Regions from separate parts of the Mesorhizobium sp. M0898 genome, predicted to be linked through region 2. Evidence: predicted binding sites of a transcription regulator. Region 2 holds the regulator's gene; the other holds the start of a gene.
The links. Region 2 encodes LexA, which represses DNA repair genes until DNA is damaged. Its sites were predicted from a motif close to TGTTCNNNNTGTGTTCNG; they were not measured.
Positions count from the first base shown of each region.

Region 1: the regulator LexA is predicted to act here: its motif matches at 2,457-2,474, upstream of NKH90_RS04845 (helicase-related protein).

Region 1 is NZ_JAMYOE010000002.1:358,429-374,200, reverse strand. It holds gene NKH90_RS04855 (acetyl-CoA C-acetyltransferase) at 1-1,079, shown strand, start outside; gene phbB (acetoacetyl-CoA reductase) at 1,184-1,909, shown strand; gene NKH90_RS04845 (helicase-related protein) at 2,642-6,049, shown strand; gene NKH90_RS04840 (RNA-binding S4 domain-containing protein) at 6,062-6,448, shown strand; gene fdxA (ferredoxin FdxA) at 6,597-6,935, shown strand; gene NKH90_RS04830 (CarD family transcriptional regulator) at 7,304-7,885, shown strand; gene NKH90_RS04825 (amino acid ABC transporter ATP-binding protein) at 7,967-8,740, opposite strand; gene NKH90_RS04820 (ABC transporter permease subunit) at 8,737-9,417, opposite strand; gene NKH90_RS04815 (amino acid ABC transporter substrate-binding protein) at 9,540-10,313, opposite strand; gene NKH90_RS04810 (RNA polymerase factor sigma-32) at 10,638-11,495, shown strand; gene NKH90_RS04805 (M48 family metalloprotease) at 11,509-12,978, opposite strand; gene thiQ (thiamine ABC transporter ATP-binding protein) at 13,233-14,024, opposite strand; gene thiP (thiamine/thiamine pyrophosphate ABC transporter permease) at 14,021-15,640, opposite strand.
Region 2 is NZ_JAMYOE010000001.1:74,566-90,337, forward strand. It holds gene NKH90_RS00390 (molybdopterin molybdotransferase MoeA) at 1-233, shown strand, start outside; gene NKH90_RS00395 (hormone-sensitive lipase) at 241-1,071, opposite strand; gene kynU (kynureninase) at 1,165-2,412, opposite strand; gene lexA (transcriptional repressor LexA) at 2,860-3,594, shown strand; gene NKH90_RS00410 (ComEC/Rec2 family competence protein) at 3,588-6,053, opposite strand; gene gltX (glutamate--tRNA ligase) at 6,150-7,571, shown strand; gene gltA (citrate synthase) at 7,751-9,079, shown strand; gene lpxB (lipid-A-disaccharide synthase) at 9,191-10,357, opposite strand; gene NKH90_RS00430 (LpxI family protein) at 10,347-11,249, opposite strand; gene lpxA (acyl-ACP--UDP-N-acetylglucosamine O-acyltransferase) at 11,256-12,089, opposite strand; gene fabZ (3-hydroxyacyl-ACP dehydratase FabZ) at 12,103-12,567, opposite strand; gene lpxD (UDP-3-O-(3-hydroxymyristoyl)glucosamine N-acyltransferase) at 12,560-13,618, opposite strand; gene bamA (outer membrane protein assembly factor BamA) at 13,798-15,772, opposite strand, start outside.

The sequences.
Region 1 (15,772 bases), on a different contig from region 2:
CCGTCAGGGAAGCGCTGGTCCGTGCCGGCGTCGACGGCAAGGAGGTGGACGAGGTCATTCTCGGCCAGATTCTGACCGCGGCTCAAGGGCAGAACCCGGCGCGGCAGGCGGCAATGGCTGCCGGCGTACCGCAGGAGGCGACCTCCTGGGGCCTGAACCAGCTCTGCGGCTCGGGCTTGCGCGCCATCGCGCTCGGCATGCAGCAGATCGCCCAGGGCGACGCGAGGATCATCGTTGCCGGCGGCCAGGAATCGATGTCGATGGCTCCGCATGCACAGCATCTGCGCGGTGGCGTCAAGATGGGCGATTTCAAGCTGATCGACACCATGATCAAGGACGGCCTGACCGATGCCTTCTATGGCTATCATATGGGCAACACCGCTGAGAACGTCGCCCGCCAGTTCCAGATCACCCGCGACGACCAGGACCAGTTCGCACTGGCTTCCCAGAACAAGGCCGAGGCCGCGCAGAAAGCCGGGAAATTCAAGGACGAGATCGTTGCCTTTACAGTCAAGGGCAGGAAGGGCGACACCGTCGTCGACCAGGATGAATACATCCGCCACGGCGCGACAATCGATGCCATGACCAAGCTCAGGCCCGCCTTCGACAAGGAAGGCACGGTAACTGCTGCCAATGCTTCCGGCATCAACGACGGCGCCGCCGCCGTGGTGCTGATGACCGAAGCGGAAGCCGCAAGGCGCGGCATCACACCGCTGGTGCGCATCGTTTCCTGGGCGACCGCCGGTGTCGACCCGCAGATCATGGGGACGGGACCGATCCCCTCCTCGCGCAAGGCGCTGGCCAAGGCCGGCTGGTCGGTTGGCGACCTCGATCTGGTCGAAGCCAACGAAGCCTTTGCCGCGCAGGCCTGCGCCGTCAACAAGGACATGGGCTGGGATCCGGCCATCGTCAACGTCAATGGCGGCGCCATCGCCATCGGCCATCCGGTCGGCGCCTCGGGCGCCCGCATCTTCAACACGCTGGTCTACGAGATGCGCCGCAGAAGTGCCAAGAAAGGCCTTGCCACGCTGTGCATCGGCGGCGGCATGGGTGTTGCCATGTGCGTGGAAGCATTGTGATGAGATAAGCGATACGAATAGGATGCTGGCGCAAAGCGAGTAGGGAATAGAGGGCAAACCCCACCGCTTCAACGCTCAGTCATCTGCATTTCCCGGGAGGACATATGACAAAGGTAGCAATCGTCACAGGCGGGTCGCGCGGCATCGGCGCGGCGATATCGGTCGCCTTGAAAAGCGCCGGCTATTCGGTCGCCGCAAACTACGCCGGCAATGAAGAAGCGGCGGCAAAGTTCAAGGCCGCGACCGGCATCCCGGTCTATAAATGGTCGGTCGCCGACTACGAGGCCTGCGCCGCCGGCATCAAACAGATCGAAGCCGATCTCGGTCCCGTCTCGGTGCTGGTCAACAATGCCGGCATCACTCGCGACGCGATGTTCCACAAGATGACCCGCGAGCAATGGAAAGAGGTCCTCGACACCAACCTTTCCGGCGTCTTCAACATGACGCATCCATTGTGGGGCGGCATGCGCGACCGCAAGTTCGGTCGCATCATCACCATCTCCTCGATCAACGGTCAGAAAGGCCAGGTCGGCCAGGTTAATTATTCGGCCTCGAAGGCCGGCGATATCGGCTTCACCAAGGCACTGGCCCAGGAAGGCGCGCGCGCCGGCATCACCGTCAACGTCATTTGCCCCGGCTACATCGCCACCGAGATGGTCAAGGCAATGGACGAGAAGGTCCTCAACGAGCGCGTCATCCCGCACATCCCGGTCGGCCGTCTCGGCGAGCCGGAGGAGATCGCGCGCTGCGTCGTCTTCCTCGCTTCCGACGATGCCGGTTTCATCACCGGCTCGACCATATCAGCCAATGGCGGCCAGTACGTCGCCTGATCGTTTGTCTTTACGTTGAGACAGATCCGCGCTTGGACGAACGGGCCTGCAAAACGGCCCGTTTCTATAGCGGTCTTCCCGTTGCAAGATCTCGATGCAGCACGCTGCCCCAATCCGGCACGCAAAGGTTAACGGCAAACTCGCAGCTTGTGCAAAAGCCGCCCGGCAGCCTGTGGATTCTCGGTGGAAAAGCTGTTCACAACACAACATGTTGCGGTGAACAAACCAAGAAACTTCGGCTATCTCTGATTCGTCGCCGATTCGTTCCGGCTTTGAGCGGAACGTTAACGGCGAGAGCTGAAAACACCCGCGAAATGATTAAAGCGCGTTAGGAAACATCAATAATTTCATAACGTTGTGCGAAGCAGATTGGCCGGCCACGACCATTCGCCGGCAAAAGGTTAACCGCAGTGCTCGCTTGGATGCCGCTTGCATAAATCGGGCCAGTTTCCGTGATTCAGCATGTGGTGAGATACGCCGGCAGAAAACCCAGATGTAGCCGTGAACAAACCCTGAATCAGCGCGAGTCAGTGATTCGTCGCTGATTCGTTCCAGACTCGTTCCAACTGTTAATCGGGAACAGATTTTCTGGCTTCGAACCAATCAATCGGCCTGCCCTCGGCATATTCCGCTTTCGCTTCGCGCCCGAAATCCCTATGTGTCGCCTGTCATACGCGGCCAATATGGGCGCGCTCCCGACAATGCGAGGCAGAGAGCCTTATTTCCAGGCCGATGAACATCCATCCGAAACACACTGAACCGCTGATCCTGTCGGGTCGAGACGTGACGGCCGTGCTCGGCCCGACCAACACCGGCAAGACCCATCTCGCCATCGAACGCATGGTGGCGCACGAAAGCGGCGTCATCGGCCTGCCGCTCAGGCTGCTTGCCCGCGAGGTCTATACGCGCGTCTGCGAGAAGGTCGGCGCCCATAAGGTGGCGCTCATCACCGGCGAGGAAAAGATCCAGCCGGCTGGCGCGAAATACTCGGTCTGCACCGTGGAAGCGATGCCGCGCGAGACCGACGCCGCCTTCGTTGCCATCGACGAGGTCCAGCTCGCCGGCGATCTCGAACGCGGCCACATCTTTACCGATCGCATCCTGCATCTGCGCGGCCGGCAGGAGACGCTGCTGCTGGGCGCGGCCACCATGCACGGCATCCTGCAGCGCCTGCTGCGGGGCGTGTCGGTGGTGACCCGGCCACGCCTGTCGCATCTTGCCTATGCCGGCTCGAAGAAGCTGACCCGCCTGCCGCGGCGCACGGCGATCGTCGCCTTTTCGGCCGACGAGGTCTATGCCATCGCCGAGCTGATCCGCCGCCAGCAGGGCGGTGCCGCCGTCGTGCTCGGCGCACTCAGCCCGCGCACCCGCAACGCCCAGGTGGCGCTGTTCCAGTCGGGCGACGTCGACTACCTCGTCGCCACCGACGCCATCGGCATGGGCCTCAACCTCGACCTCGACCACGTCGCCTTCGCCCAGAACCGCAAATTCGACGGCTACCAGTACCGCAACCTGACGGCGGCCGAGCTCGGCCAGATTGCCGGCCGCGCCGGCCGGCATCTGCGCGATGGCACCTTCGGCGTCACCGGCCAGGTCGATCCGCTGGATGATGAACTGGTCAACAAGATCGAGGCGCATGATTTCGATCCGGTGAAAGTGCTGCAGTGGCGTACCGCGCATTTCGATTTCGCCAGCCTCGATGCGCTGAAGCGCTCGATCGAGACCAACGCCCCGGTCGAAGGCCTGACGCGCGCGCTGCCGGCCGTGGACGCGCAGGCGCTCGAGCATCTGTCGCGCGACGAGGACGTGCGGGCACTCACCACCGATGCCAGGCGCGTGGCGCTGCTTTGGGAAGCCTGCGCGCTGCCCGACTACAGGAAGATCGCGCCGGCCCAGCACGCCGACTTGATCGCCTCCATCTACATGGACCTTGCCAGGCATGGCCATGTCGACGAGAACTACATGGCCGAGCAGGTGCGCCGTGCCGACACAACCGAAGGCGACATCGACACGCTGTCGCACAGGATTGCCCAGATCCGCACATGGACCTTCGTTTCCAACCGGCCCGGCTGGCTGGCCGATCGGGCACACTGGCAGGAAAAGACGCGCGAAATCGAAGACAGATTGTCGGATGCGCTGCATGAGCGGTTGACGAAACGTTTTGTAGACCGCAGGACTTCCGTCCTCATGCGGCGCCTTAGAGAAAACACGATGCCTGAAGCCGAAATCAGCCCAACCGGAACCGTCCTCGTCGAAGGCCATCACGTCGGCGAGTTGCAAGGTTTCCGCTTCACCGCCGACCAGAGCGCCGGCGGCGAAGACGCCAAGGCGGTGCGGGCGGCGGCGCAGAAGGCGCTTGCCGCCGAGTTCGAGGCGCGGGCCGAGCGCTTCGGCGCCTCGGCCAATGGCGACATCGCGCTGGGTTCGGATGGCACGCTGCGCTGGATCGGCGCGCCGATCGGCACGCTGGTCGCCGGCGAAGACGCTTTGAAGCCGCGTCTGGTTCTGCTGGCCGACGAGCAACTTACCGGCCCGGCACGCGACAAGGTTGCGGCGCGCGCCGAGCGCTTCGTCAACTTCCAGATCGAATCCCTGCTGAAGCCGCTGGTCGATCTCAAGAATGCCGAGCAGATCACCGGCATCGGCCGCGGCATCGCTTTCCAGCTTGTCGAGCATTTCGGCCTCATCAACCGTCGCGACATCGCCGACGAGATGAAGTCGCTCGACCAGGAAGGCCGCGCGGCGCTTCGCCGTCTCGGAGTGCGCTTCGGCGCCTACCATGTCTTCGTGCCGGCGCTGATCAAACCGGCGCCGGCCGGGCTGATAACGCTGCTGTGGGCGCTGAGAAACGACGGCAAGGACAAGCCCGGCTTCGGCGATGTCGTTCACGCACTGGCCTCCGGCCGCACCTCGGTGGTCATCGATCCGACCTTCGACAAGACCTTCTACAAGCTTGCCGGCTACCGCAATCTTGGCCGGCGTGCTGTACGCGTCGATATTCTCGAACGGCTGGCCGACCTGATCCGGCCGGCGACCAACTGGAAGCCGGGCCTCGGCCCTCGCCCCGACGGCGCCTATGACGGCCAGTCCTTCATGGTGACGCCGCCGATGATGTCGATTCTCGGCGCCACCGCCGACGACATGGAGGAAATCCTGAAGGGACTCGGCTATCGCGCCGATGCCAAACCGGCGGCCGAGGTCAAGGCGCGGCTCGAAGCACAGGACAATGCCGCGCGTGAAGCTGCCGCTGCAAAGCAGGCGGCGGAAGAGGCTGCGCGAGTCGAGCAGGCGAGGATGGCGGAAGCATCTGCCGCGGCAGAGCCGCCGGCGGAGGCTTCGGAACCTGTGTCGGATGCGGCTCCTGTTGCGGAGGCGGCAGCCGAAGCTGTGACCGAAGCGACGGCAGAGCCTGTCGCGGAAGCTCCAGCCCCTGAAGCTGCGGCAGAAGTCACGCTAGAGACCCGGCCCGCCGCGGAGGCGACTGCTGAAGCGCCTGCGGAACCAGCGGCCGAGCCAACGGCGGAACCTGGGGCGGAAACTGAGGCTGCGGCACCGGCAGAGCCGCCGGTTCTCGAAACTACGGAAGCATCGCCGGCCGAACCTGCAGCAACGACGGAAGCCGTCTCCGGCGAAGCTGCTCCAGAAGCCGAGGAGCCAAAACCTGTCCTGTTGTGGCGGCAGGGTCGTTTCGACCAGCGCCCGCGTCATCGCCAGCATGACAACCGCCCCCGGGACAATCATCGGGACAATCGCGCGCGCAGTGGTCAAGCTGCGCCGGACAGCCGCAGCGATGCGCCGACAGATGCCGGCGGGCAAGCGACGCCGGGCGACCGGCCCGCCCGTCAGGGGCGCCACGACCAGCGCGACGGCGCCGGCAAGCCACGCTTCGATCGCAGCAAGTTCAAGCCCAGGCCGCAAGGCGAGGCGGCAGAGCAGCGCGCCGGCAAGCCGCAAGGTGAACGCCCGGACCGGCGCGAAAACCGGCCCGACTGGAAGGCTGGCCGGCAGGACGGCAAAGGCGGCGCCCAAGGCGCAAAACCCGCCTTCCAGCCAAAGCCGCGTGAGGAACGCCCCGTCCGCTTCGACCCGGACTCGCCCTTCGCCAAGCTCGCCGCGTTGCGCGACCAGCTGAAGAAGTAAGCTGCTCGTCCAATGGTCACTGATGCCCGCCAGCGCATCGACAAGTGGTTGTTCTTCTCGCGCGCGGTAAAATCGCGCACGCTGGGAGCCAGGCTGGTCGTCGCCGGACGTGTCCGCATCAATCGCGACAAAGCAGCGCAGGCCTCCGACACGGTCCGGCCGGGCGACGTTTTGACCATCACGCTGGAGCGGCGGATCTTCGTCTGGAAAGTCCTTGGCACCGGCGTACGGCGTGGCCCAGCCGAAGAGGCCCGCCTGCTCTACGAGGACATGTCGCCGCCCCCCGCGCCCAAGGGCGAGGCGCTTCCGGATGCGGTGCCGCCGTTGCGCGAGGCCGGCAGCGGTCGCCCGACGAAGAAGGAACGCCGCCAGACCGACCACCTGCTCGGCGACGATTGAGCAAGGTCGAACGCCCGCTTTGCCGGCCTTCCGGAATTCCATTCCGGAAACCGCGGCACCGCTGGCAGGGGCCGCCCTTGCCACCAGCGGACAAAGGCGTTACCTCACCAAAAAAGCCCAATAAAATGGGACGTCCCGGAGCCGACCAATGACCTATGTCGTGACCGACAATTGCATAAAATGCAAATACATGGACTGCATCGAGGTCTGTCCGGTCGACTGCTTCTACGAAGGTGAGAACATGCTCGTCATCCACCCGGACGAGTGCATCGATTGCGGTGTCTGCGAACCGGAATGCCCGGCCGACGCAATCAAGCCCGACACCGAGTCGGGTCTCGACAAATGGCTGCAGATCAACACCGAATATGCCGAGAAATGGCCCAACATCACCGCCAAGAAGGAGCCGCCGGCCGACGCTAAAAATTTCGATGGCGAAACTGGCAAGTTCGAGAAATATTTCTCCCCGGAGCCCGGCGAAGGCGACTGACGAGCCTGCCGGCTGCGGCGGCCTGACGCCGCGTAACAGACGTGATACATTAACTGCCTTGACAGGCGGCGACGGCGCGCGGCCTTCGCGCGTGCAGCAAAACCTTGATTCTTCCGACTTTTTGTGCTATATGAGCCAAACATGCCGGTGACACAACGTCGATTTATGGCGCAAACGCCCCAAATCACTGAAAGGTGAATTTCTCAATCCGGACCAGAGCGATCTGGGGCAGGCGGTCGCAATGTTGCGATTTGCCGGTCCTGGCCTTTCCGGTGAGTTCATCGTTGTGTGGCTAAGGACCGGTCACCCCGGTCGCACGAGTTCGGGCCGGCACGATGCCGGTACCACAACAAGGAGTTCAGGGCGTAATGGCAACGATCACCCCGCAGAAGAAGTCCACCGCAGCGCGCCACGGTTTCAAGACCGGCGAATACATCGTTTATCCGGCGCATGGTGTCGGCCAGATCGTCTCGATTGATGAGCAGGAAGTCGCGGGCCACAAGCTGGAGCTGTTCGTCATCGACTTCCAGAAGGACAAGATGCGCCTCAAGGTGCCGGTCGCCAAGGCGACCTCGATCGGCATGCGCAAGCTGTCGGAAGAGGATTATGTCGAGCGCGCGCTGAAGGTCGTGCAGGGCCGCGCCCGCGTCAAGCGCACCATGTGGTCACGCCGTGCCCAGGAATATGATGCCAAGATCAACTCCGGCGATCTGATCTCGATCTCGGAAGTGGTGCGCGACCTTTACCGCGCCGATAACCAGCCGGAGCAGTCCTATTCCGAGCGCCAGCTCTACGAGGCGGCCCTCGACCGCATGGCCCGCGAGATCGCGGCCGTCAACCGAATGTCGGAGACCGAAGCGGTCCGCCTCATCGAGGTGAACCTCAACAAGGGTCCCAAGCGCGGCGCCAAGGCCGACAACGAGGAAGCCGAGCAGGAAGAAGCCGCCTGAGCTTTTCTCGTCTTCGAATTCACAAAAAACCCGGCCTTGCGCCGGGTTTTTTTGTCTTAGCTGACCGGCGACGAGGCATATCTAACCTTCGCCGCCGCCTTCCCTTTCCGCCTCGTGCTTCAGCGTGGCGATGAACCGCTTGGTCCGCTGGCGCTCCGGATTGCTGAACAGCACCGCGGCCGGCCCTTGTTCGACGATGTTGCCGGCATCGAGGAACACCACTTCCCGCGCGATCTTGGAGGCGAGCCGCAGATCATGCGTCGCCATCACCATGGTCGTGCCCTCGCTGGCGAGCTTGCCGAGCACATCGACCACCTCCTGCGCCAGTTCCGGATCGAGTGCCGAGGTCGGCTCGTCGCAGAGCAGGACTTTCGGCGAAGGCGCCAGAGCCCGGGCAATCGCCACGCGCTGCTGCTGGCCACCTGACAGCGTCGCCGGCCAGGCATCGGCCTTGTGCGCCATGCCGACCTTTTCGAGCAGGGCCAGCGCCCGTTCGCGCGCCCTCTTCTTGGGCCATCTCAGCACCGTCACCAGCCCCTCCATGATGTTCTCGATCGCGGTGCGATGCGGAAACAGCTGGAAATTCTGGAACACCATGCCGGTCTGCAGCCGCAGCCGCTGGATATCCCTGGTCGAGACCCTGCCGCCGGGGCGGAATTCGAGTGCATCGTCGCCGATCCGTACCGTGCCTGAAGTCGGGAGCTCGAGCAGGTTGATGCAGCGCAAAAGCGTGCTCTTCCCTCCGCCCGACGGTCCGACAAGCGCCGTAACGCTGCCTTCCTCGATGGTGACGGTCACGCCCTTCAGCACAAGATTGTCGCCGAAACGCTTTTCGATGTTGGTGAGGCCGATCATGCGCGCGCCTCCAGGAAGCCGCCATAACGGTTGAGCCGCGTTTCCAGCCGCGCCTGCAAGGCCGACAGCACGGAGCTCATGATCAGATAGAGGGCCGCTGCCTCGACATAGAGGATCAGCGGCTCATAGGTGGTGGCGACGATGCGCTGCGCTGCCTGGAACATCTCCGGCACCGTGATGGCGGCGGCGAGCGAAGTGTCCTTGACCAGCGAGATGAAGGTGTTGGACAGCGGCGGCACGGCGACGCGGCCCGCCTGTGGAAGAATGGTGCGCCGCATTGCCTGGGCCCAGGTCATGCCGATCGAATAGGCCGCTTCCCACTGGCCCTTGGGCACCGAACCGATGACGGCGCGGATGATTTCCGACGAATAAGCACCGATGTTCAAGGTGAAGCCGATCAGTGCTGCTGGAAAGGCGTCGAGCAGGATGCCGACCGATGGCAGGCCGTAGAAGATAAGGAACAGTTGCACGAGAAGCGGCGTGCCGCGGAATATCCAGACGTAGAAGCGGACCACGGCGACCAGCGGTTTGGGACCGAACAGCCGGACAAGCGCTACAACCAGTCCTAGGACAAGACCGAATGCAAACGACAGCAGCGTCAACGGCACGGTGAAGATCAGTGCAGCCCACAGCAGCGTAGGCAGGGATTCCAGCATCAATTGCAGCCAGTGCGGCACGAAGGCTCCTCCTTGCCAGATTGCCGTCGCTCATATCACGCGAAAGCGGCGGGCCGTCGAAAGACAGCTCGCCGCGATACGAACGACGCGGGCCGGCATTCGGCCCACACGAGAAAGCCGTTTTACTTCGAAACGTCCTGGCCGAAATAGGTGTCGGCGATTTTCTTGTAGGTGCCGTCGGCCTTGATGTCGGCCAGCGCCTTATTGATGGCGGCCACCAGTTCCGGATCGCCCTTGCGCACGATGACGCCGGAATAGTCGGCGTTTTCTTCCTGGGCGGCAATCTTCACATTGGCGTCGGGCTTGTGCTTCTTGAAGTCGAGGAAGGACAGGCTGTCGTTGATGGTGGCGTCGGCGCGGCCGGTAAGAAGCAGCTGGATCGACTGGTCGAAGCCGTCGGTGCCGACGAGTTCGGCGCCGTTGGTTTCAGCCAGCTTGCCGAAGTTCGAAGTCAACGACTGCGCCGCCTTCTTGCCCTTGAGATCGGCGAAACCCTTGATGTCGGTGTTGTCGCCGCGCACGATCAGCACCGCCTTGGAGGCGATGTAGGGATCGGAGAAAGCATATTTGGCCTTGCGCGCCTCGGTGATGCCGACCTCGTTGATGACGGCATCGTAGCGGTTGGCATCGAGACCGGCGATCAGCCCGTCCCATTTGCCTTCGAGGAACTGGGCTTTGACGCCGAGGCGCTCGGCGATGGCCCGCGCGATCTCGACGTCGAAGCCGACCAGCGCGCCGGAAGCATCATGATAGGTGAAGGGCGCATAGGTTCCTTCTGTGCCGACCTTGAAGACGCCGGACTGCTTGATCTGGTCGAGATTGGCGCCGGCGTGACCGGCGGCGATGGCCAGAACCTGCAGCGTTCCGGCGATGATGAGCGATTTGAGCCATTTCATTTTTCTGTGATCCGTCCTTGGCCGGTGTCCGGCGTCATTGCGAGTGCCGGAAAATGACAGATGCGCGATGCCAGAATAAGAAACTGAATTTCAAAAATCCCGCGCCCTTGAAATCCAATTCTCAACCAGCATCTTCCGGCGCCATCCGGCTGAGTCAAGGCCGGTGGCGAATCGCCTGGAACAGCGCAATCGACATGACAGTCCGGGGGAACATTCCCCCGCATGGCACGTTCTTCGCTGTTGTAGGGCGCGGCGCCGCCATTTCAACCATCGGCGCCAACTCACGATTCGATCGCACCGCAACGCCTGAAGCAGGAGCGCGGCATGATGGAAGACAGTGCAGGACGGACCATGGTTCGCGCGGCGATGAAAGCCCCTTATCTGGAACGTGACGAAGAGCATCTCCTGGCGCTGCGCTGGAAGGAAAACAATGACCAGCACGCGCTGCACCGCATCACCGTCGCGCATATGCGGCTGGTCATTTCCATGGCGTCGCGGTTTCGCCACTACGGCCTTCCGCTGGGCGACCTGATCCAGGAAGGCCATGTCGGGCTGCTGGAGGCCGCGGCCCGTTTCGAACCCGAGCGCGAGGTGCGGTTCTCGACCTACGCGACTTGGTGGATTCGCGCCTCGATGCAGGACTATATCCTGCGCAACTGGTCGATCGTGCGCGGCGGCACCAGCTCGGCGCAAAAGGCGCTGTTCTTCAACCTGCGGCGTCTGCGCGCCCGCCTGGCAAACGGCGCCGAGCAGACGTCGAATGCCACGCTCTACCGCGAAGTGTCGGCGGCTCTCGGGGTATCGGAGGCCGATGTGGCGATGATGGATTCCCGCCTTTCGGCGCCGGACAGCTCGCTCAACACGCCGCTAGCCGACGATGCGGGCGCAACCGAGCGGATGGAGTTCCTGGTTTCGGATGACCCGCTGCCCGATGAGGTCGTCGGCGATACGATCGACGTCGAACGCCGCTCGGTGTGGCTGAAGACGGCACTCGGCGCTCTCAATGCGCGCGAGCTCAGGATTATCGAGGAACGCCGGCTGAGCGACGAGGGCGCGACGCTCGAAGCGCTCGGCGAGACGCTCGGCATCTCCAAGGAACGTGTCCGGCAGATCGAGGCGCGCGCCATGGAAAAGCTCAAGGCGGCGCTGGTAAAGCAGAATCCGGAATTTCTCGCAGCCTGAATCGCGTCGCCTGCTATTTGTCGGTGACGATCTTCACCTTGTCGCCGGCCGAAACCGCGGCACCCGGCGACAGCGCGTTGAGCACCCTGAACAAATCCAGCTTGCGGTCGACGCCGACCATCTGTGCGGCCAGGGAGCCCATCGTCTGGCCGGGCTGCACCGTGACGATGCGGATACGCAGTGGCTTCAGTGCTGCCTTCTCGGCAGCACTCAGGATGCGGAACGAGCCGCTGACCGAGCGCGCCACCGTGCTCAGCGAGGTGCTGGCCGACGGCGCAGCAGTCAGCAAGCGGTAGACCTGGCCGCCGGCGCGGATCACCGCAATGTCGAATTGCCAGCCATCGGCGCCGGCATGCGCGGTTGCCGCTTCGTTGCCGTTGATCGTCTCCTGGCGCACGCTGCTGTCGTCGAGGCCGGCAACCCAACCGCTGCGGATGTAGTCGGTCAGCGAGCGGTTCTTGTCGATCGAAACGCCGTCGAAGCGGATCGCCATGTCGCCCGGGCCTGTGGCCGTCACCGCCGCCGCCGAATTGTCGATGATGAAGCCGTTGGGCACCGAGAACGACACGCCGAGGCCAGGATGCAGGAAGGTTTCGCCGCGCACATAGCCTTCCTCCGGCGTGTCGCCGTAAAGCAGCCCGTCCACGCCGGCAAGGAATGAATCGCGGTCGCGCGACCCGACACCGGGCGCGCCGAACTGGCGGGCGTGGCGCTGCGCGAGATCGATACGCTGCGGCGTGTTGGGGTGCGTCGCCAGGAAGTCGAGGCTGGCGTCGGTGGCGCCGCTGATCGAGCGGAAATCGGTATAGGCCGACATCGACTGCAGGAAGCGGCCGGCGGCGTAGGGGTCGAAACCGGCTTCGCCGATCGACTTGATGCCGATGGCGTCCGCCTCCAGCTCCTGATTGCGCGAGAACTGGGCCAGCCTCAGCTTGCCGCGGATCAGCGCCGCCTTGGCCGTCGGGTTGTCGCCGAGCACATCCGAAACAACCTTGGTCGCCAACCCCTCCTCGGCTTCCAGCTGCTGGCGCTGCAGGCCGTGGTTGGCTGTAACGTGGCCCATCTCATGCGCAATGACGGCGGCCAGCTCGGCGGAATCGTTGGCCAGCGCCAGCAGCCCGCGGGTGATGTAGAGATAACCGCCCGGCAGCGCGAAGGCATTGACGTTGGGCGAGTTGAGGATGGTGATGCGGTAGGTCTGGGTCGGGTTGGCCGACACCACGGTCAGTCTGCCGACGACCTTGGCCACCATGCGCTCGAGCTTGGGGTCGGAATACTCGCCGCCATAGGTGGCGAGGATGCGCGGGTGCTGCGCCTTCGCCAGTTGGGCGAGCTTGCTGTTGGCGGCGACATTGTCGACCGTGATCGGCTTGTCGGAGGGCTGGAAGCCCGATTCCTGCACGTCGGGAGGCGTGAACATCTGGCAGCTTGCCAGCGCCACGGCAAGACCGGCCAGCGCCAGAAAGCGCGCCAGCGGTTTCACCCTCCGATTGTCGATGCCGGTCGGCAGATCGGCTTCCTTTCAAGTCCTGGCACGTGACCGCGAAAATCGGGCGCGATTTCCGAAAAGCATCACGCGCAAAGTCAAGTGCTATGGCGTCCTTCGTGCGTCCGACAGATACGAGGCAGCAAGGGCAAATCACGGTCTAAGCCGGACCAGCTCCTGGCGGACCTAGCCACACTACCTCGACCATGGCAAGCAAGCGCCGCTTCGCCTTCCGCCGGTTTGACCATAAATTATGTCCGCTTCCGGGCAACATCTCGTGATCCAGCCGCAAACGGACCCGAGCCGATATAGCGTCGGAATGCCTCCGGTCCAGACCCGACGAAAAAATCGGCCGCGGTGCCCGTCGCGGCAACCGTGCCACCATCCAGGAAAACCATGTTTTGGCCGATACGGCGCGCATCGTCCGGCTGGTGCGTGACGAATAGCACCGTCATGCGCTGCTCCGAATGGACGTCGGCCACCAGGTCGAGCATGTCGTCGCGCAGTGCCGGTCCGAGCGAAGCGAACGGCTCGTCGAGCAACAGCACCGGCCGGTCGCGCACCAGGACCCGGGCGAGCGCGACGCGCTGCCGCTCGCCGCCGGAGAGTTCGCGCGGCAGCCGGCTTTCCTTGCCGGCAAGACCGACGCGCTTCAGCGCTGCGGCGATTGCGGCGCGGTCAGCCTCGCTCAGCCTGAGCGAAGGCGAGCGGCCGAGCCCGACATTCTGCTCGAGGGACAGATGGGCAAACAGGTTGTTTTCCTGGAACACCATCGATACCGGCCGCGCTGATGGCGGCGCAGTGCTGACGTCGGCGCCGCCGATCAGCACGCGGCCCGACCGCGGCGTCTCGAACCCGGCCACCAGATTGAGCAGCGTCGACTTTCCCGAACCGCTCGGCCCCATGATGGCGGTGATTTCCGACACCGGGAAATCGACATCGAATATAAGCGGCGTTTCACCATAGCTGAACGAGACATTATCGAGCCGCACGGCCGCGCCTTTTTCCACCGAAATGGACCGTTCCGGGCTGATCGGCATCATGATTTCTCCCTCCTTCCCAGCCAGTCCGCGGCCAACACCAGCGCCAGGCAGACAAGGCCGAGCAGCAGCGCCAGGCCGGCGGCATCCTCGGTGCGGTAACTGCCCATGCGCGCCAGCAGCAGATAGGGCAAGGTCTGCACGGAATCGCTGCCGAACAGCGCAATGACGCCGAGATCGCCGAGCGACAGCGCCATGGCGAACGCGAAGCCGGTGGCGAGCGGCCGCCGCAGCGACGGCCAGTCGACCAGCCGCAACCGGTTCCAGCCCGAGATGCCAAGCTGTGCGCAGAGCCGTTCGTGGCGTTCGCTCGCCGCGTCATAGGCAGGGCGGATGGCGCGGATGGCGAACGGCATCGCCATCACTGCATTGACCGCAACGACCATGACAGGGGCGATCGCAAAGACATCGCCGACGGTGCGCAGGAGCAAGAACCAGCCGGCACCGATGACGATGGGCGGCACCACCAGGACGAACCCCGCACCGGTGTCGGCCAGGTGTTCGAGCAGCGTCCTCCTGCCGCTCCGCCGGGTGAGCGCCAGCGCCCGGCGCGCCATCACCAGCGACAGCGACAACGCCACAGAGAGCAGCGCCGACAGGAGGGAGAGCACGGCACTGGTCGCCGTCGCTTGCCGCACCGCGCTCTCGCCGGCCAGGCGGCCGAGATCGGCGCCAAGCCCGGCCGCCAGCGTGGCCGCCATCGGCCCGGCGACAAATAGCAGTGCGAGCCCGATCGCCAATGCGTTCAGCACGGTCTCGGCCGCACCGGCTGAAAAATACCGGCGCGGCGCCACCGGCAGATTGGCGTCGCCGGTCATATTGGCGCCAAGCCGCGTCAAGGCCAGCACGACGACGAAGGTCAGGGCAATCTGCAGCAGGGTCAGCGTCACCGCCCGCGCCGGGTCGAAGTCGAAACGCAGCGCCTGGTAGATGGCAACCTCGAGCGTCGTCGCGCGCGGCCCGCCGCCGAGCGTAAGCACGATGGTGAAGGAGGTGATGCACAGCATGAAAACGAGCCCGGCAACGCCCGGCAAGGCCGCACGCAGCGGCGGCCATTCGATCAGCCGGAAGGCCGGCGCAGCACCCATGCCAAGCTGGCTCGCCAGCCGCCATTGGTTAGCCGGCACGGTCTGCAACGCCTCCAGGAACAGCCGCGCCGCCAGCGGCAGGTTGAAGAAGACATGGGCGACGAGTATGCCCGACAGGCCATAGATGCCGGGCCAGCTCTGGCCGCCTAGCGCGCCGAGCGTGCCGGCAAAATAGCCGGCGCGGCCATAGAGCGCCAAGACACCGAGTGCGGCAACAATGGCCGGCAGCGCCAGCGGCACGGCGAAAAGCTGGAGGATGAAGCCTCGCCCGAAAAAACGCGGATGCCGCGACAGGGCGCGCGCGACGAACAGCGCCGGTGCGACGGAGAGCAGGGTCGACAGCAGAGCCTGCCAGAGCGTGAAACGGACGACGCGCAAGAGATAGGAATCGAAAGCGGAGGCGGCGCCGGACAGGTCGCGTGTGGCTTCGACGACGAGCCCGGCGAATGCACCGCCGATCAGCAGCGCGATGGCGGCGAGCGCGACGATGCCGGCAGTGACGCGGGGATCGGCCGGATGACGCGTAGGCATGTCGCGCTACCCGACACTACGACAGGCGTAGATCGAAGGAAATACCTGGCAAAGGCCGAGCCCACCCCTCTCTGGCCTGCCGGCCATCTCCCCCTCAAGGGGGGAGATTGCGCACTCAGCCGCCTTCGCCAA
Region 2 (15,772 bases):
AGGATATACGTCGGGCACGGCTCGGTGCCGCCATGCCGGCCAACGATCTCAGGCAAGATTATCTGCGGGCTGTTGTCATAGATGACGCCGGTACGCTCGTGGCGACGCCGTTCGGCATCCAGGACTCCTCGATGCTGAAAATGCTGGCCGATGCCGACGGGCTGATCGTTCGCGCGCCGTTCGCGCCTGCCGCGGCGGCGGGCTCCCCCTGCGACGTACTGATGCTACGCTGAACCTGCCTCACTCCGAAATCAAGGTCCGGGTCAGCGGATGGTCTGGATCGGCCAAACCGTCGATGATGTTGAAATGATGCCGGTCAGGCTCGACCACCGAGCTGGTCGCGGTACCCAGGCCGATCCAGATGTTGGCCAGCAACGCGCTCTGACGCAGGAATTCGGCGCGCTCGCCGCCGCCGGCCCAGCAGGTCAGGCGGGCCTTGTCCATCGGGCGCAGCAGCACCGGACTTTCGGCCTGCGCCTCGGCCTCATCGATCGCCAGCGTCTCGTTCATGCCGGTGCGCATGATCGGGCGCAAATCGTGCACCCCCGAGATCGACACCACATGACGAACGCGCCGGACGACTTCGGGCGCCAGCGGCGTCGTCGCCGTGACCATCCGGCTAACAAGATGGCCGCCGGCCGAGTGCCCGGTCAGCATCAGCGGCCCTGCAACGATCGCCGCCGCCTTGCCGATCGCCGCGCCGACTTCCTTGACGATGCCGCCGATGCGTATCTGCGGACAGAGCGTGTAGGACGGCATCGCCACCGCATAGCCGCGATCAACAGGGCCAGCGGCAAGATGCGACCAGAAATTCTTGTCGAATTCCATCCAGTAGCCGCCATGAACGAACACCACGAGTCCCTTGGGCTTGATGGCCGGCAGGAAAAGATCGAGCCGGTTGCGTGGGTTGTCGCCATAGGCCATGTCGAGCCGCGCCCTGCCCTCGGTCGAAAGCACGTCGCGGAAAACCCGCGCGGGCTCGATCCAGGCCGCCGGCCAGCGATCGCTGCCGGCTATGTTGGCGCCGTTGGCATAGGCGTTGTCCCAATCGGCAATGTGACGTTCGAACACCCTGCGCCCTCCCTGGCATGGCCTTGCAACGTAGCCGTGAGCATCGCGCGGCGCGTCGTCGCCAGCCTCACGATTCCAGCTCTTGCATCAATCTCAAGTGACAGCTGCTTTGATGGCGAAGCGCGCATCCTTCCACGCACCGGTGTGCAGGATGTCCTCAAGCACTTTGACGGCCTGCCAGACATCGGCATAGCCGATATAGAGCGGGGTGAAGCCGAAGCGCATGGTCGATGGCGCGCGAAAATCGCCGATCACGCCACGTTCGATCAGCGCGCGCATGACCTGGTAGCCATGCTCATGCATGAATGAAATCTGGCTGCCGCGTTTTTCCCCATCGCGCGTGCTTTCGAGCGTGAGCCCGTACGTGCCGCACTTTGCCTCGACAAGCTCGATGAACAGATCCGCCAGCGCGATGCTCTTCTTGCGCACCGCCGTCATGTCGACATCGTTCCAGATGTCGAGCGCGCCCTTCAGCGTGCGCATCGACAAGACCGGCTGCGTGCCGCACAGAAACCGGCGGATGCCGGTGCCGGCCGCATAGCCTGGCTCGAAGGCGAAGGGCCGTGCATGGCCCCACCAGCCGGTGAGCGGCTGCTGGATGTCGGAAAGATGCCGCTCAGCCGCATAGATGAAGGCAGGCGCGCCCGGGCCGCCATTCAGATATTTGTAGGTGCAGCCAACGGCAAAATCGGCGTTTGCCTTGTCGAGTTCGACTGGCATCGCGCCGGCGGTGTGGCAGAGATCCCAGACGATCATCGCCCCGGCTTCCTGAGCCCTGCGCGTCAGCGCCGGCATGTCGCGCAGTTCGCCCGACTTATAGTTGACGTGGTTGACCAGCACCACAGCGGTGCGTTCGTCGATCAGCTCTTCGATGGTCGGCGCGTCGACTCCCGAGAGGCGCAGCAGCGTATCTTTTCGCGTCGAAACCACACCCTCAGCCATGTAGAGGTCCGTCGGAAAACTATCGCCCTCGGCGACGATGACCTGCCGCTCCGGTCGCATGGCCATGGCGGCGTGCAGCAGCTTGTAGATGTTGACCGATGTCGTGTCGCAGACCACCGTCTGGCCGGCCGCGGCACCGATCAGGCGCCCGAGCTGGTCGCCAAGTTCAAGCGGCATGTTGAACCAGCCGGCGGTGTTCCATGCGCGGATGAGATCATACGACCATTCTTCGGTCGCGGCCTTGTGCAGTTCATCGAAAGCGGCACGTGAAGCAGCTCCTAGCGAATTGCCGTCGAGATAGATCACTCCTTGCGGCAACACAAAGCGGTCGCGCATCGCGCGCAGCGGATCCGCGGCATCCATCGCCTTTATGGCCACGAGATCGGGAATTCCTGTCATGATTTGTCTGCTCCCCCAAGATCCAACGCAACGTCGGACACGCATCGACTGTTCTTCCATTACTTGGTTGCGCGCAGCAAGGCTCCACCGGCGAGAAGCAGCCTGACCAGGCGGTGGAAACCGGGACTTAACCCGAGGTTGGCGTTTTGAGTTCGTTTCGTTCACGGTGCATTGACCAAACCGCACAGTCGATACGGGTTCAATTCCGTGCCTTTTGCCGACCGACGGCCGATGCCAGTGCCGCCTTCTAGGAGGCCAGAAGGGCGCAAACGAAAGCAGAATCAAGGCGATGAGGCTCGCGGCGGTGAAAATGCGGTACGCCGGTAGGGGACGTCGTTTGTTTCCCGAGCCTTAACGCATTCATTAAACTTTAAACAGTTGCGGAACACAACTGGAACAGATAGTGTTTGTTCTGGGTTTGTTTTTCTGATTCTGTTGGGGGTCGCTATGCTGACACGCAAACAACACGAACTGCTTATGTTCATCCACGAAAGGTTGAAGGAAAGCGGTATCCCGCCTTCATTCGACGAGATGAAGGAAGCGCTCGACCTGGCTTCCAAATCCGGAATCCACCGGCTGATTACGGCGCTGGAGGAGCGCGGCTTCATTCGCCGTTTGCCCAACCGGGCCCGTGCGCTGGAGGTGCTACGCCTGCCTGACTCGATCGCCCCCGGCCTCAATGCGGCACGCAAGTTCTCGCCGAGTGTCATCCAGGGCAGTCTTGGGCAAGGCGCCCCTCGGCAAGGCAAGCCGACATCGTCGCGCGTGCCCGCAGCCGGAAATGACGACGATGTCGTCGCCGCCGTTTCGATCCCGGTGATGGGCCGCATCGCTGCCGGTGTGCCGATCGACGCCATCCAGCACCAGACGCATTCGATTTCGGTGCCGCCGGATATGATCATGGGCGGCGAGCATTATGCGCTGGAGGTCAAAGGCGATTCGATGATCGAGGCCGGCATTTTCGACGGCGACACGGTGATCATCCGCAATGCCGATACGGCGAGCCCCGGTGAGATCGTGGTGGCACTGGTCGACGAGGAGGAAGCGACGCTGAAGCGGTTCCGCCGCAAGGGCGCCTCGATCGCCCTGGAAGCCGCCAATCCGGCCTACGAGACGCGCATCTTCGGACCAGACAGGGTCAAGGTGCAGGGCAAGCTCGTCGGACTGATCCGCCGCTACTGAGCTCCGCCCTTGGCGCCGGCTTTGGGGTTGTCGGCCCGGCGGTATGGCGGCAGGCCCCGTGCCGCGCGTGAAAATTTCCGCTGCACGTGCCAGGGCCGGTATGATTTTTCGACGGCGAAGCGGATCTCGGCGCGTGTTGCCGCTTGTGGATCGAAATAGACGGCGGCACTTCCCGCGCGCGCCAGTTGCCGTTTGGTGACGACGAGGACCAGCCGGTCGTAGTAGCAGGGGTTATGGGCGGTGGCGTCGTCGATGACGATCAAGCTGGCAAAGGCGCAGGCTGGCCGCGCAGTATCGCGGTCCTTGGCTTGCGCGATGATCGCGCCGGATGGATGCCTGGCAAGGCAGAGGCCGTCCGTGCAAATGAACGGCATGCCCGGCGGTAGGTCGGCCGGATCGGCAATGTCGAATTGCGGGTCGTTCTTTCCAGGTGTTTCCGGCGCGACGATAGCCTCTGATGTGAGCGCGCGTTTCCAGTTGTCGATGGTGAACTCATTCGGGCGTGCCCGGTTGACCGCGAGTTCACCGCTGCCGATCGGCAGCGCGACCAGCCGTGCGTCCTCCGAGACCAATACGTCGGGTATGCGTGTCTGCGTTGCCGTCAGCAAGCCGGCGAGCGCAAAAGGAAGTGCCGCCAGCCGCAACCACGTCGTCGCCATGCTGGCAATGACGAGGGCGATCGTCACCAGAAGGACGGATCTCAGCGAAATCAGCCCGACCGCATCGATCGGAGAGCGCTCCGAGATCCACCCGGACAGGGCGATCATCGCCGTCAGCCCCTTGCCCATGACATAGAGAAAAGGGCCATCCGCACCGAACGGCATCGCCAGCGCGCTGAGAACGGCGAAGGGCATGACGACCAGTGACACGATGGGCATGATGGCCAGATTGGCGAACAGGCTGAGCGGCGCCACGCGCTGGAAATGCCATATGGCGAAAAGCGCCGTGGCGCTCCCTGCAATGATCGAGGTCATCGCCAGACCGCACATGCCCAGCAGGACCTTTCGAGTGGCAAAGCGTAGCGGCGACTGCCGCGGCGGCGGCGTGGTGGCCCTGCCGGCGCGGTAATCGGACCAGCCTGCATAGGCGCCGACAAGGGCCGCCGTCGCGGCGAAGGACATCTGGAAACTCGGACCGACCACCTCGTGCGGCGACACCAGGATGACCGCGATGGCCGAGATCGCCAGGTTGCGCATGGTGAGCGCGGCCCGGTCGAACAGCACGGCGATAAGCATCACCGCCAGCATGATGAAGCTGCGTTCGGCCGCCACGACAATGCCGGAAAAGACGAGGTAGGCCGCAATCGAAAAAAGCGCGGCGGCCGCGGCATATTTCTTGACCGGCCGTCGCGATGAGAAATCGGGAAACAGCGCGAAGGCACCCCGCAGCAGCGCCATGATGGTGCCGGCGACCAACGCCATATGCAGCCCCGAGATGGAGATGATGTGGTAGATGCCGGTGCGCCGCATCGCTTCGTTGATCTCCTCGGGAATGCCGGCGCGCACGCCGACGATCAGCGCAGCAGCAATCTCGCCCTCGGCACCGCCGATGCGGCTGCGGATATGGTCGGCGATGGATTCACGCGCGTCTTCGATCGCGGAAGAAAGCTGCGCGGCAAGCGGCATGCTGTCCGACGACACGATTTTCGGATTGCCGAGAAAAAAGCCGCTGCCGCCGATACCGGCGAAATAGCTGTCGAAGGAGAAATCATAGCTGTCGGGCCGCACCGGGCCGGTCGGCGGCAGCAGCCGCACATAGCCGGTGATCTCGGAACCGGCGGTCAGCTCAGCCGGTATCTTCATCGCCGAAACGCGGACCCGTTCCGGCATGTAGCGCAGTGTCGGCCTGGCGGTTGAGATCACATCGATTGTCAGCCTGATGCGGCCGCTCGCCATGGGCTCGTACGATACGACGCGACCCGTCAGCCGCGTCGAGATTTCGGAGCCGAGCATATGCGTTCCGACACGCCATGTTTCGAACTTGGCGGCAAGTACGCCAAGCGCGCAGAGCAGCGCCACCATGAAGCACAGGCGCGTCCTGGGCCATGACCGCGAGACGACGGCACAAAGGGTCGCGAGGAGCGCGATTGCGATCGGCTGTGGAAAGGCCGGCTCCACCGACAGCCCGAAATAAACGACCACCCCGCATGCGAGGAACACCGGCACCAGCAGGAAGGCGATGCCGCGGTCGAGTTCCAGACCGGCCGCTGTGGTTACGCTGTTGCGGATACGGGACGGTGACGGGAGGCGGAAACGCCTGCGCAGGCGTACGATAGGCTCGCCCGCGGGCACGAGAACCGTTGCTGGGTCGCTGGCCGGCAGCGACGGAGCATCGAAGCGCGGAGCAGGTAGCAATGCCGGTGCCGGCAGGACAGGCGGGGGAGCGGCAAACAGCAAGCGTTCGCTGACGTCGCTGCCAACGTCCTCGCCCTCGCCCGCACCACGGCCTCGCACAGCCATCGGGTCTGCCCCTTGCGCCCTCGACCTCCTATGCTACATGAACGCGCAACGCGCGAAAGTCCGCAAACCCACTTCCTTCGCCCGCCTGAGAGTTCCATGCCCGATAAGGTCGTCACCCGTTTTGCCCCCTCGCCCACCGGCTATCTGCACATTGGCGGCGCGCGCACGGCGCTGTTCAACTGGCTGTACGCCAAGCACACGGGCGGCACGATGCTGCTGCGTATAGAGGATACCGACCGTGAGCGGTCGACGGATGCGGCGACGGCAGCCATTCTCGACGGGCTTTCCTGGCTCGGACTCACCTGGGACGGCGCGCCTGTCTCGCAGTTCGAGCGCGCGCCGCGCCATCGCGAGGTGGCCGAGGAGCTGGTGCGCGTGGGCAAGGCCTATTACTGCTACGCGACGCCGGCGGAGCTGGAGGCGATGCGCGAGGCAGCGCGAGCCAAGGGGCTTCCGCCCCGCTATGATGGGCGCTGGCGCGACCGCGACCCGTCGGAGGCGCCGCCCGGCGCCAAGGGGGCGATCCGCATCAAGGCGCCGACAGACGGCGAGACGGTGGTGCATGACCGCGTCCAGGGCGACGTGCGCTTTCCCAACAAGGATCTCGACGATTTCATTATTCTGCGCTCGGACGGCAATCCCACCTACATGCATGCCGTCGTCGTCGACGATCACGACATGGGCATCACCCACATCATCCGCGGCGACGATCATTTGACCAACGCCGCACGCCAGACCGTAATCTATCACGCCATGGGCTGGGAGGTGCCGTCGATGTCGCATATCCCGTTGATCCACGGTGCCGACGGCGCCAAGCTGTCGAAGCGGCACGGTGCGCTTGGCGTCGAAGCCTATCGCGCCATGGGCTACCTGCCCGAGGCGCTGCTCAACTATCTGGCGAGGCTTGGCTGGAGCCACGGCGACGATGAGATCATGTCGATCGCCGACATGATTACATGGTTCGACATTGGCGACGTCAACAAGGGCGCCGCCCGTTTCGACTTCGCCAAGCTCGAGGCGCTTAACGGCGTGCATATGCGCCGGATGAACGACGCGGCGCTGCTCGACATCTTCATCGCCACTCTGCCCTATCTAGAAGGCGGCCCGGCAATCGCCGCTCGCCTCGACGACAGACGCAGGGCGCAACTGCTTGCCGCGTTGCCGGGCCTGAAGGAGCGCGCCAAAACGCTGGTCGAACTTGTTGAAGGGGCTGCATTCCTTTTCGTCGAACGGCCGCTGCCGGTCGACGAGAAGGCGGCGGCGCTGCTCAGCGGTGAGGCGCGCGCGATCCTGCGGGGCGCTCATGCGGCACTAGCCACGGTTTCGGAGTGGTCTGCCGCCTCAGCCGAAGCCGCGATCCGCGACTATGCGCAGGCCGCCGGCCATAAACTCGGCGCCGTGGCCCAACCTTTGCGCGCCGCGCTCACCGGCAAAAGTACCTCGCCAGGTGTCTTTGATGTGCTTGCCGTGCTTGGCCGCGAGGAAAGCCTGGCGCGGATCGCTGATCAAATCGATTAGCAAACTGGCCCAAGAAGATTGGCATTGAAAGGTGTGTTTCGCAGTGCAACATTGGGTCTTGGCCTAATCTGCCGCGCAGATTCAATTGCGGGCGCAAATGTGCGTATTCCGATGCTTTTGACGTGTTGGGTTCAGATATTTTGCCTTTGCCGGCCTGAGGAAACAAAAAGGAGTTTGCTATGACCGAACCTGCGACAAAAATGGAATTTGGCGGCAAAACCCAGGCATCGACGGCCAAGCTGGAACTCGGCGGCAAAACCCATGAATTCAAGATACGAAGTGGTTCGGTAGGACCTGACGTCATCGATATCGGTTCGCTCTACAACACCGCCGGCGTCTTTACCTACGATCCCGGTTTTACGTCGACGGCGAGCTGCGAATCGGAAATCACCTTCATCGATGGCGATGCCGGCATTCTTTTGCACCGCGGCTACCCGATCGACCAATTGGCCGAGCACGGCGACTTCCTCGAAGTCTGCTATCTCTTGCTCTATGGTGAACTCCCGACCAAGGCGCAGAAGGACGATTTCGACTACCGGGTGACGCGCCACACTATGGTGCATGAGCAGATGTCGCGCTTTTTCACCGGCTTCCGCCGTGATGCGCATCCGATGGCGGTGATGTGCGGCGTGGTCGGCGCGCTGTCGGCCTTCTATCACGATTCCACCGATATCTCGGACCCCTATCAACGCATGGTCGCGTCAATGCGGCTGATCGCCAAGATGCCGACGATCGCGGCGATGGCCTATAAATACCACATCGGCCAGCCATTCATTTACCCGAAGAACGAGCTGAATTTCGCAGCCAATTTCCTGCATATGTGCTTCGCCGTGCCTTGCGAGGAATACAAGATCAATCCGGTGCTGGCCCGCGCGATGGAGCGCATCTTCATCCTGCACGCCGATCACGAACAGAACGCCTCGACTTCGACCGTCCGCCTGGCCGGCTCGTCGGGCGCCAATCCTTTTGCCTGTATCGCTGCCGGCATCGCCTGCCTGTGGGGTCCCGCACATGGCGGCGCCAACGAGGCAGCCCTGAACATGCTGGGCGAGATCGGTCATGTCGATCACATCCCGGAATTCATTGCGCGCGCCAAGGATAAGAACGATCCGTTCCGATTGATGGGATTTGGCCACCGCGTTTACAAGAATTACGATCCGCGCGCCAAGATCATGCAGAAGACCGCGCACGAGGTCCTGGGCGAGCTCGGCATCAAGGACGATCCACTGCTCGACATCGCCATGGAGCTGGAAAGGATCGCACTGACCGATTCCTATTTCATCGAGAAGAAGCTCTATCCGAACGTCGATTTCTATTCCGGCATCACGCTGAAGGCGCTGGGCTTTCCCACCACCATGTTCACCGTGCTGTTCGCGGTCGCCCGCACCGTCGGCTGGATCGCGCAGTGGAAGGAGATGATCGAGGACCCGCACCAGAAGATCGGTCGCCCGCGCCAGCTCTATACCGGCGCGCCGGAACGGGACTACGTACCAATCGCGAAGCGGTGAATGGTGAATGGTGAATGGTGAATGGTGAATGGTGAATGGTGAATGGGAGTAGCGAAGCGTCGCTCCCTGTCCATAGAAACCGCTATTCACAATTCACAATTCATAATTCACTCACTTCCTCACCATCCCCATCACCACACCCGCGGCAATCTCGCCTGACGGCTTGGCGGTTGCCATACGCCCGGCAATGTCGGCAAAACCGTGCTTCTGCCAGGTGCGGTAGGCGGTATCGGAGCACAGCGCTTCCAACTGCCGCGCCAGATAATGCGGCCGCACATATTGATTGTAGTGTTCCGGCACAACCGGCCGGTCGGCAATGAGATTGGGCAAGGCTGCGCTCCATACTTTGATCAGCGGCTGCGCCATGCGCATGACCGGATCGAGCCGGTAGCAGGAGATCATCGGCACACTCGCCAGTGCCAGTTCCAGCGATACCGTCCCCGACGCGATCAGCGCCGCATCGGCCTTGCCGAAGGCCTGCCATTTGCGTTCGGCATCAAGTATGATCTCCGGCTTCTCGTCCCAGCTCGCGACCGAGGTCCTGACCAGGTCGGCGACGTGCGGCACCGTCGGCAACAGCAGGCGCAAGTGGTGCCCGCGCGCCCGCAGGATCGACACCGTCTCGCCGAACGGCCCGACCATGCGTCGCACCTCACCACGACGCGAACCTGGCAGTACAAGCAACGTTTTGACGTGATCTGCGGACAGGTCACGCGGCTGCGCCTGCGCCCTTGCGGCACTGATTATGCCCGGATCGTGTGCAAGGCGATGCCCGACATAGGTGCCGGGCGGCCCGCCCAGGCGAGCGAGTTCCTTCACCTCGAACGGCAGGATGCAAAGAATGTGATCGACATATGGCTTCATCGCCGCCGCCCTGCCCGGCCGCCACGCCCACACGCTCGGGCAGACATAGTGGACGATCGGGATAGTCGGATCGGCGGCACGCACCTTCTTGGCGACGCGCAGCGAGAAATCCGGACTGTCGATGGTGATAAGGCAATCGGGCTTTTCACCGGCTATCGCGTTTGCCGTCTGGCCGATCCGCCGCATCAGGCGCGGCAGGTCGCGCAGGATGGCGCTAAGCCCCATCAGTGCGATCTCGCTGCCGTCGAACAATGGCGCCAGGCCAAGCGCCTGCAAATGGCGGCCGCCGATGCCGACAAGCCGAACTTCGCGCCCGGTCATGCGCTTGAGCGCCTGCACAAGGTCGGCGCCAAGCAGGTCGCCGGACTCCTCGCCGGCGACGACGGCTATCTTCAACGGCCGCTCATTCGCCATGCGCCGGCTCCGCAGCAGGCAGGCCGATCACGAACAGGCCGAGCGCATTGGCACGTCCGATGGTGGCGGGACCTTCGAGCACTAGGGAGCGACCGGCTTCGACGGCAATGCCGGCCAGTCCGGCGGCATGCGCCGCCTCGACGGTCAGCGGGCCGATGGAGGGTAGATCGGCACGCAGTTCCTGACCGGGCTTGGCGCATTTGACCAGAACACCGCGGCTCCCGCCGGCCAGCCTGCCGTGCCCGCGCAACTCCCTTGTCCGCTCGAGCAGCCCGTCGGTGCCTTCGACGCCTTCCAACGCAATGGCGCGGCTGCCGACCGCAACAGCCGCTTGGCCGATATCCAGCGCGCCGATGGCTTTTGCCGCCGCGTACGCCGCCTCGATGTCGCGCCAGTCGGATTTGCGTGGCGCCGTCTTGGTCAGCAGGCCTTCGGCGGCGACCAGCTCCGGCACGATCTCGTGAGCACCGACGACCTTGATGCCGCTGCGCTCGATCCTGCGCACGAACAGTTTCAGCACCGTATCGTCCCCCCGGGTTACACCGACGAAGAGGCTGGGTAGCCACGCGAGCAGGCCCAAATTGAGGCGCATGGCGCTCAGCCTGGGGCGGCGCGTGATATGACCCGCGGTTACGAGATGCGTGACGTGGTGCCGCTTAAGGATCGGCAGCAGCGAGCCGACGTCTTCCAGCCTCAAGGTTGCCTGCTCATAGGGCTCGAAATCGGCTATGCGATCGACCTCGCCGGCCGCCATCACGACGAAGGGCAATTTGCCTTGCCGGGCGAGCGCTCGGGCAATTTCGACCGGGAGACTGCCGCCGCCGGCGATGATGCCGACCTTGGCATCTGGCGCGAGATCAAGGCCTTTTCCGGCAGCCTCAATCTTCGTCATCTGCCCTCAGTCTTCATCATCGGTGTCGTCGCCGTCGCTACCCTTGAGGGACGGCACGGCGTAGTGCCGCTTGCCGCGACCGGCGATGAAGTCGACGATCTTCATGGCAGTCGGCGACGAGGCGAATTCCGCCTTGGCAAATTCGATGTTTTCGCCGACGGTCCGGGAGCGATCGAAGATCGTCTTGTAGGCTTTGCGCAGCAAGTGGATCTCCGAACGCGGCAGGCCGGCGCGCTTCAGGCCAATGATGTTGAGGCCGCGAAGGCTGGCACGGTTGCCAACGGCGATGGCATAAGGAATGACGTCGCCGACGATCGCCGAGCAACCGCCGAGAAAGGCGTTATCGCCGATGCGGACAAACTGATGAACTGCGGTAAGGCCGCCGATGTAGACATTGTCACCGACTTCGCAATGCCCGCCTAACGTCGCTTGATTGGCGAAGGTGGCGTTCTTGCCGACCACGCAGTCATGGGCAATATGGGCATAGGCAAGGAAATTGCCGTTGTCGCCGATCGTCGTCTCGCCGCGGCTGGAATCGGTGCCGACATGCATGGTGACGCCTTCGCGGATCGTGCAGTTCTCGCCGATCACCAGCGTGGTACGGCCGCCCTTGTGCTTGGTGTTCTGCGGCGGCCCGCCCAGTATCGCCATCGGATAGACCTTGGTCGATGCACCGATGGTGGTCGCGCCAATCACCGAGACATGGCTGACCAGTTCGACGCGGTCGCCGATCACGGCGTCGGGGCCGACGTGGCAGAAGGGCCCGATGCGGGCGCCTTCGCCGATTTGGGCGCCTGCCTCGATGACCGAGGATGGATGGATGACTGTCTGGATTTTCATTAGCATTCGTTTGTCAGCCGCTTGCGACCATCATCGCCGAGATCTCGGCTTCCGCCGCCTTGGCGCCATCGACGAGGGCCTCGCAAGCGAATTTGAGAAGATTGCCGCGTTTCTTGATTTTCTTCACATGAATTTTCAGCTGGTCGCCTGGAACGACCGGCTTCCGGAACTTGGCATTGTCGATGGTCAGGAAATAAACCAGCGACGGCTTTTCCGTACCAAGGCTGCGGATGCAGATGGCGCCGGCCGTCTGCGCCATCGCCTCGATGATCAGCACGCCGGGCATGACCGGCTGGTCGGGGAAATGACCTTGGAAATGCGGCTCGTTTATGGTGACGTTCTTGATGCCGACGGCGGATTCGTCGCCATCTATGTCGACAATACGGTCGATCATCAAGAACGGATAGCGGTGCGGCAGGAGCTTCATCAGCCGCATTATGTCAACCGCTTCGAGCGTCGCCGCTGCGATGTCAGCCATTTCCCCCCTCACCCTGTTTGCGCGTCCGTGCAAGTCTGCGCAAGGCCGCTATCTCGCGCATGGCTTCCGCCATCGGCTGCGCCGGATATCCTCCCCAAATCTCACCGGCAGGCACATTGCTCATAAACCCGCTTCTTGCCGCAAGCTTGGCCCCGGACCCGATGGTCAAATGATCCGCAAGGCCGACACCGCCACCCATGGTGACGTTGTCGCCTACCGTCACGGAACCGGAAATACCCGAAAGCCCGGCTATAATGCAATTGCGGCCGATGCGAACGTTGTGCGCGATCTGCACCAGATTGTCGATCTTGGTGCCCTGGCCGATGATCGTGTCGGACATGGCGCCGCGATCGACGGTCGTATTCGACCCGATCTCGACGTCGTCCTGGATGATGACACGGCCGATCTGCGGAACCCGCTCCGGACCCTTGGCGCCGGCCACGAAACCGAAGCCATCCTGGCCGATCCTGGCACCGCCATGGATGATGACGCGATTGCCAATCAACGCATATTGCACGCTGGCACCTGGACCGACATAGCCGTCGCGGCCAATCTGCGAGGACGGACCGATGACCGCATGCGGGGCAATGACGGTCCCGCTGCCGATGGCAGCGCGCGGTCCGATGATCGCACCCGCTTCGATGATCGCACCGGCCTCGACATGGGCGGTCGCATCGATATGGGCGTGCGCCGAGATACCGGTTTCGCCGGTCATCGGTCCAGGCGTTGCAGCCGCCGGAAAAAGCAGACGCCCGACCATTGCGAAGGCCTGCTGCGGGCGCGGATGCACCAGCACCGCGATGCCCGCCGGCGCCTTGCCGGCAAATTCGGCAGGGCAGAGAACCGCCGCCGCCCGCAGTGACTGCATCAGGGCGAAATTGCGCCTGCCATCGACGAAGACAAGGGCGTTCTCGCCGCCTTCGTTGGCGGGCGCCAGAGCCTCGATCGATACATCGGAGAGACCGGAATCAACAAGCATCGAGCCGGTCAGATTCGCGACTTCGCCGGCCGTATACCGGCGTGAGGGCGCGAAGAACACCGGATCGGTCATTCCAGAAGCAATATCCAGCTAGCGCATGACCCCGAAATCGGAAATCGACCCTCGGAAAGGATCATGCGCAAATCAAAATGCTACAACGTCCTTTGCGCGTCCGATAGGACGCGCTGCGCTGTAGTGTCGGATCACTGCCATCCGGATCCAAACGAGCCGGAAGCATCATTGCCCGCACATCAGAAGCGGGTCGATATGCCGAAGTTGAATTCCTGCACGTCGTCGGTCTTTTCCTTCTTGACCGGGATCGCATAGTCGATGCGGATCGGGCCGAAAGGCGATGCCCACATCAGGCCGACACCAACCGAGGCGCGCCATTCCATACCGGTAGTCGACGTGTCGACAAGGCCACTAGCGAGCTTGCTGCCATAGAGCGTCGCCGCATCGGCGAACACAGCGCCACGCAAGCCGAAGCTTTCCGGGATGACCGGCAGCGGGAACTGGGCTTCCGCCGAGGCATTGAAGTAGGTGGTGCCGCCGAGGTGATCACCGCTGGGGCCAGATGCCACCGGGCCGATGCCGCCATATTCGAAACCGCGGATCATGCGGTCGCTGCTCTGGAAATGGTCAAAGACACGCAGATCGCCGTTGCCATAGCCTTGGACATGGCCGGCGCCGCCCGAAATGAGGCCCACCAGGTCCAATTGTTCGGACAGCGTCTGATAAATGCTGCCGCGGGCCGTGACCTTTATGAATTTGGCGTCGCCGCCGAGACCGGCTACTTCCGTGCCGACATTGGCATAGAGGCCGTCATGCGGGTTCTTCATGTCGTCGATGGTGTTGTAGACCAGGCCGAGGCTGACCGACGATTTGAGCCACGGGCTCTCTTCAACGCCGTTTACAATCGCTTGCGAGACGTTGCAACCGGCGCTTGGGTCACAGCCCTCGTCGAACTCGTACTTCTCTTGCGCAATATTATAAGCCAGCTGCGTCGAGATATTGTCTGTGATCGGCAGGCCGAAGCGAACGGTCGCGCCTGTCGTGTCGCTGTCGTAATGGTCGTAGTTTCGGCTCTGCTTGTAGATGTCGAAGCCGGCCGCGATCCGGCGGCCGAGGAAATAGGGTTCGGTGAAAGAGAAGCTGTAGTCGCGCGAGTTCTTGCCACCGCCCGCCGCCACCTTGATGAATTGGCCGCGACCGAGGAAGTTGCGCTCACTGACGGAACCTTCGACGGACGGACCTGACGTTTCACCGCCGCTCGAATAACCGGCGCCGACCGTGAACTCACCGGTCGATTTCTCGACCACATCCACCACCAGCACAACCTGGTCCGGCTCAGAACCCGGAACGGTGGAAATTTCGACTTTTTCAAAATAATCGAGCGCTTCCAGCCGCCTCTTCGCGCGCTGGATGAGGACCTGATTGAAAGCATCGCCTTCGCTGACATCGAACTCGCGGCGAATGACGTAGTCGCGCGTCCGATCGTTGCCGCGAATCTCGATGCGCTCGATATAGGCCTTGGTACCCTGGTCGACCGTATAGACGACCGAGATCGTGTGGTTCTCGAAGTTGCGGTCGCCGCGCGGCGTCACCTGGGCGAAGGCATAGCCGGATCCAGCGACCTTTTCGGTCAAGGCGATGATCGTGTCCTCGACGTTCTTGGCGTTGTAGACATCGCCCTTGTGGGTCTCGACCACCGATTCAAGTGACTTGGCGTCGACCTCGGGGATCGTGCTTTCGACGCTGACATCCCCGAACGTATAACGCTCGCCCTCCTGCACCGTGATGGTGACGGTGTATTTGTTGGTGGTGTCGTCGAGTTCGCCGACAGCCGAGACGACCTGGAAGTCGGCATAGCCGTGATTATAATAGAAGCGGCGCAGCAGCTCCTGGTCGGCGCGCAGCTTGTCCTCGTCATAGACGTCGTCGCGCAGCACGAACGACAGGAAGGACGAACGCTTGGTGGAGATGATGTCCGACAGCCGGCGGCTCGAATAGGCGCTGTTGCCGACGAAATTGATCGCTGCGATCTGGGTGCGGCCGCCTTCGTTGATGTTGAAGACCACGTTTACCCGGTTGTCGCCGAGATCCATGATCTGGGTGGTCACGGCGGCATCGTCGCGGCCGATACGCCGGTATGCGGCCTTGACCGCCTCGACATCGGCATCGAGCTGCTGTTGCGAGAAGGTGCCGCGCGGCTTCAATTGCACCGCG